Regions from separate parts of the Bacillus seohaeanensis genome, predicted to be linked through region 1. Evidence: riboswitches for the same ligand, from Rfam matches in the RefSeq annotation. Region 1 holds a riboswitch; the other holds the start of a gene.
The links. A riboswitch is a leader RNA that binds a small molecule or an ion and turns the genes downstream of it on or off. The one in region 1 is predicted to bind cyclic di-GMP.

Region 1 (3,151 bases):
AGGAAATTGTATTTTCACTGCTATTTCCTCTCGAATTCTCAAAATTCATCTAGGCGAATTTTCACTTTTTAAAACAAATCTTAATGAGGGAATATAAAATTAAACTTTTTTAAAGTTTTTTCCAATGAAGAAGAATAGTGAAATTACACCATTATGTATCCGTTTCTCTCTATGGTATAATTTTGGTAAAAGTGAAACTAATGGTAGGAGATGTTCGTTCATGAAAACATTCAAAGTTATCACTCTCCAAGTTGTCGAAAAAGAGGTACTGAAGGACATTAATATCGTGGACGGTTTAATTATTAACAAAGAAGACGATAAAAGAACATGGTTAATTGAGACATATGTTTCAAAAGAATACTATGATTACTTCCGGGAAGCTCAACAGGAAAAAGGCGATTTAGAAATACAAGTTGTTATTTCTCACCAAGCAAATGATCCAGCCGCATTCTTAACATCTATTCGGTGCATTAAGTTAATGGATGATAAAATGAGTATTTTGTTTGAAGGAAAGCTAAGAAAACAACGAAATGAGTATGCAGAACTCTTACTCGCTAACTTAATGCAAAAGGGCTATGCAGGGGAAGAACTCATGCAAGAATTTAAAAGTAAAATGAAATCCAAACCACAAATTCCCGCCTCATCAAAGTCTAGTTCGGAAGCAAAAAACATATAACAAGAACAGGACGTTCATTATATGGAACAACCTTAGAGAATGTGGTATACTAGTATAAAATTAATTCTAAGGTGCGTGACAGTCATGATTGGCGAGCGAGTAAAAAGGTTAAGACAAGAAAAGAAAATGTCCATGACGGAGCTTGCTGATAAAGCTGGAGTAGCTAAGTCGTATTTAAGCTCAATTGAACGAAGTCTTCAACAGAATCCTTCCATTCAGTTCCTTGAAAAAATTTCTGCTGCCCTCGGAGTTACAGTTGACTCCCTTTTACATGATGAAATTAAAGAAGAGCAGATGGATTATGAATGGATGAAGATTGTGGAAGAAGCAATGGATTCAGGCATTTCAAAAGATCAATTTCGTGAGTTCATTGAATTTAATAAATGGCGTCAAGGTCAAAAATAAAAGTCTTGCTAGGAAGCAAGACTTTTTAATTTTCTCTGTTTGGTTTTAGAGCTTTTACCGAGGTGTTCATTTGTAAAAACTCTCTAATTTCTCCCTGTTTTATTCCGACTTTCATTGCCTCCTTAATTAGTTGGATCCATTCTACATCTAATTCTTTCTTCCCCAAATCCCATTCCTCCTAAAATACGCTTCGTATTTCAGGCAATCCAGCCGTCATAGTTTACACAAGCTCATCCTTTTGAAGCATGTCTAAACCTTAGACCCGTGACTTTGCGTCCCTACTTTTCAACAGGTTTGCCTTTATCTGACATTATCTCTTTAGTCCCATCCTTATTATACTATCTAGCTATTTTTTTATATGTTGATTTTTGTCTATTCTGAAATTTTTTCCGGAAAATTTTTCTTTATATTTTGACAATTTAGGTTTTAATTTACGTATATTTTTATTATTAATTAAGGTAATGACATAATATTGTCGAAGGGTTAATACAGTCTCTTTTCTGCCTGTCTTTGATATGCTTCCAACTTTTTACTTAGAGGAATAATTCTCTTTGGATTTATCGTAGAGGAGTTATACAAAGGTGCACTGGTTAAGTCAAGTCCACATGAGGGGCAAATCCACTCTCCTAGTTCTGCACTACTATAGGATGGACGGGTACAGCGATCGCATGTTTTTTTATACATTTCAATACCTCTTTCCCTGATATAAATTTATTAGAAAAGGTTAGTAGTGATGAAAAATATATGCTGAAGGTCATTAAATTAGGCTCTTTTCTCATAGATTATTGTTTTTACTTATATAAATTCTTCCCGTTAATTTCTGCTACGCTCGGGGAGAAATAAAAGACTCTTAGAAACCGGAGGCGACTTTCTCAGCTCGTGAAGAAAACAGGAAAAATTCCCCCAAGGCACCCTTTTCCTTTTGAGAATTTTATCTTTTTTACAGCGAGCTAGACATACGTTTCCTCTGTGGGATTCTCACTTCCCTCTTTTCCCGCAAGAGTCAAATGCCCTCCGCTCCAATCAATTCAGTGGGTTAAACTTGGTTTGGAGTTAAAAAGCAGCAAATTTTACGAAAGCAGCCTTTAATTATTATCCTTTCGCAAGCTAAAATAATACTACAGAATCAATTGTTCTTTTAAAAGAACAATTGATTCTAGTATAAAGTAGCCACTGTTATTTAAAAAATGGCAAATTCCTTCATTTTTTCATTATAATGAACACTTTCTGTTCTATATCTTCAAAATCCTCATTCTTTCAGATAATTTCGTTTTTTATATAAAATATATTGTTCTTTATAATGTATAATAAGAAAAATTAGTATGATACGTTACAAAAAATACGACTAGTAAACCTCCCAAAAGAATGGGGATTTCCTAGTCATATAATCTTTATTGATAAAGGAGAAAAATTTTTGAGAAGTAGCATATTGAAAATAACCAGTTTGACATTATTCATTATAGGATTAATGTTAATTACCTATTCCATTTATCACATCATTTCGCAAAAACAACAGGAAGCACAGGCATTGAGTGAAGCAAAAGAGAAGCTTACAGATGAACATCTAAAAAAAAAAGAAATAATTCTGAGGTTATATATTCTTTTTCAAAAGGGGATGTTGTTGGAATTCTTGATATCCCTGCCCTTAATAAAGAACTTCCGATCATAGAAGGTACGGATGAAGAAGAGCTTGAAAAAGGAATTGGTCATTATTCCTCTACAAAACTTCCCAACCAAAGGGATCGAATCTTTTTAGCAGGTCATCGTGATACCGTTTTTAAGCACATCGGGGAGTTGCAAGAGGGAGATAAACTTATAATAGAGATGAAGGATGGCATATTTATCTATGAAATTTTTGAAACATTTATTGTTCATGAAACAAATATGTCCGTTTTACAATCCACTTCCCCTGATGAAGTTCTAACATTGTCCACTTGCTATCCATTTGACTATTTATCTAGTACAGAGGAGCGTTATATTATTAATGCACGGAGAATAGAATCACCTTAATCAGGTGCGCTTAGCATATTCAGAACGAACAGGATTGGGAGGATAAGAGTTTAAAGCTAT
Region 2 (3,151 bases), on a different contig from region 1:
CAGCGGTTCCGTCCATCGTCAAAGTGTAAGTACCATCATCTAATGTATCATGCCCCCATTGCATAGGGAATCTTATCCATGAATTGGGAGCCATTTTAAATGGACCATATCGACCACTAAACAATTCTTCACCAGATTGATTGGTTACGGTATAATTACCACTAACATTCTCCTCGATTTTATTCGCATCATTAAGCATTTCTATATACACTTGTGCGGTGTCTGCATGAAATCCACTCTCGCCAAATAAATAATTGGATGGCACCTCTTCTAGAAAATTTAATTGAAGTGCAATTGCATATACAGTTTCAGTTTTAAGAATAAAATTTGCTGTTCCTTTTTCGACCTCTTGCGCCTTTTCTGTTTTCTCCCCTTGCATAGTAAATAATAGTCCACCGAGAGCATTTTCCCCTTTCACTTTTGGAGTGTTTACCGCTATAGGAACTTCTATAGCAGAATGAGGGGAAACCGTTACACTGCCTTTTACATCAATATATTCCGCCAATCGCACAGCATCATCCAATAGCCTCGTATTCTCGGAGCCAGCCTCCTGCTCATACATCATTCCACCAGTAGGACTCGTAAATGCATTAGCTGGAGTGATTGTCACCGTTACATCCTTATCCTCATTATTTATAATTTTCACTTTCAAGTTCAACTTCTCTCCCGGATTAACGGATAAATCAAAGTATCCTTTTGTTGCTTTATGTTGATTGTCAGGATAAATTGGTTCAATTGTTAGGGGAGGTTCTTGTGCACGAATATTAGAATAATCGAAACAACTGAGTAAAATGATAGTAATGAGATAAATAAATGTTTTTACGAAAGAAGCTTTTTTCATTATTTAACACCTCATCGTTATAGTGCCCGAAAAAGTGCAAAATAAAAGGGTAAAAGCTCACGTATCTTGGATCAAGCCTCTGAACAACTAATACCGCCACACTACTACAGTTTCCCTGCTCTTGACGTTAACTTCCATAGAACATTTTCTCACATACGAATACTTTACAAATTTCCATATAAAAAAGCCCCGACTAATTTTAGTCAGGGGAAATAGCAATTATTTATTATTAAGGTCCAGAAGTAATCGAAACTGTGATTGTTGACTCATAAGTTCCAGCCTTCACATGCTTAGGAAGAAGTGTTAATTTCAGTGATTCCTCCGCAAACGACACATCATAAGTTCCCATTCCTTCGTCAACAGGTGCCGAAAGAATTTCTACACCATCGCTGCTATCAATAAATCCACTTAATTTGTTTATATTTCCTGCAGGATCCATACTCTCCGTATCTTGTGCAGTTACGGTCGCTAGAGATTCAAGAGATAAAGAATGGAGTGGGAGTTTATTCGAATCTATATCTGTACCACCAACTAGTTTAAATTGGTCTGCTTTTACCTTTACATGCCAACCTAAGCCTGAACCAGTTGAATCTGAAACGGTAAAGTTATTTATTTTTGAATAGGAATATTTTGTTGCTCCATCAAGAGTCACTGCTGAAAATGCTTCAACTCCAACTGTTGATGGTGTCATTGATAGTGATCCACCAGTAATTGTTGGTCCAGCTGCTTCTACATAGTTAGTAGCTCCAAAAGCACTAACAACCAATCCTAACGTTGCAACACTTACTGCTGCTTTCTTAAAAATGTTCTTCATTTTATTTTCCCCTCTTTTTTTCACTCGATCTATTGCAACATTACTGTTTTTGTGCATAAAAAAATCCCTCCAAAACAAAATTAATTGCATCGGAAGAATCTTGAATTCGACTCATAATAGAGTTTTCATTCTCCATTCTTCAGCAACCCAGCCACCATAGTAAAAAACCTTAGGTCTGTTGACTTTGCGTCATCGTCTTTCAACGACTTTGCCTTTTTTAAAAACAGGAGCGAAAGTAATGACTCTATTTATCTATGTCGTATATTTTCGTTCGCCGCTCTCTGAAACTTATATTACATTGTTATGTAATGAAAAGATAGAACTAAAATTTTTCCATATTACCGTAAGAATGGAAAAGCAACAAATACGTCGATATATTCAAGGACTTTCTACAAAATAATTATTTTCTATGACTATTGTAAACATGTAAAAGCAAAAAAAGAGACAGCACTCCGCCACCTCTTTGATTATTATATTGGATTGGAGGGGTTATTTTACCGACACGTTAAAAGATTTGTTACAAATTGCTTTTAGAATAAACAGTTTTTCATCTAACGACAACATTTTCCAGCATTTCGCACGGATTTTCATTTTCTTTTCTCCTTTCAAATATTTTTATTAGCTATCTATTATAGTAGTTAGTAGTAAATTCGACTTTCTTCTATCTCGTTCTATTTATTATTTTATACCTCCATTACAAGAAAACAAACAAGATAACTTCTACAAAACCCCATAAAAAAATGCTTTATCCGCCAGTATTCCCTAGCGAAAAAAGCATTTTTTACGGAAAATCCTCAAGCTTTCACTGTTTTTGTCAAAAATTATTTCTCTATCTAGTCATTCCGTTCAAACTTTTGTAATAATTGCAAAAAGTGATGAAGAATTCTTGCCGTTAACCCCCAAATGACTTTATCTCCGTAATAATAGAAGTGTTCTTCCATGTTACGGGCTTGCCACTCGTAATCGACCCCTCCAGGAATAACGTGAAATGGAAAGTTCTGTTCTGGTTCCATTTTGCACTTAATGCTATATATATCCGGCTCAACCTTTTGAAGATATGATAGCGGTGTAGTAAACAATTCTCCCACCTCTGCATCATTAGGTTTCAAATTGTCTAGCTCTGTTGTAATTGTTCCAAAGTATGGATAGATGATTGTTCCGAATGGAGAAACGACATAATCAAGCGGAGTTACATCCTGAATTTCTTGTTCAGTAATTCCCAGTTCTTCCATTGTCTCCCGAATAGCCGCAGCCTTTTCATTCTTATCGGTTTTGTCTACTTTTCCACCTGGAAAACAGATTTCACCCGGTTGCCTTCTTAATTCCATTGCCCTTACTTCAAATAAAACATGAAGTTCATTTTCCACTTTGATAAGCGGTAAAAGAACAGCAAATTTGGCATAGCTTTCACTGTCAATAATTTGAGGTTTTCTATCTTTTAGTTGATTTGTGACTTTGTTCCAATCCAACTCATCACCACCAATTCATTGCTATAC

Region 2: another riboswitch for cyclic di-GMP. It lies ahead of ACFSUL_RS06855 (WxL domain-containing protein); the one in region 1 lies ahead of ACFSUL_RS20990 (anti-repressor SinI family protein).

What each region holds. Positions count from the first base shown of each region.
Region 1 covers NZ_JBHUMF010000035.1:130,882-134,032, forward strand. Annotated here, with positions in the region: gene ACFSUL_RS20980 (YwpF-like family protein) at 221-676, shown strand; gene ACFSUL_RS20985 (helix-turn-helix domain-containing protein) at 761-1,081, shown strand; gene ACFSUL_RS20990 (anti-repressor SinI family protein) at 1,107-1,247, opposite strand; cyclic di-GMP riboswitch class I at 1,279-1,390, opposite strand; gene ACFSUL_RS20995 (class D sortase) at 2,675-3,091, shown strand.
Region 2 covers NZ_JBHUMF010000015.1:156,126-159,276, forward strand. Annotated here, with positions in the region: gene ACFSUL_RS06850 (DUF916 domain-containing protein) at 1-841, opposite strand, end outside; gene ACFSUL_RS06855 (WxL domain-containing protein) at 1,071-1,712, opposite strand; cyclic di-GMP riboswitch class I at 1,794-1,878, opposite strand; gene ACFSUL_RS06860 (NUDIX hydrolase) at 2,489-3,124, opposite strand.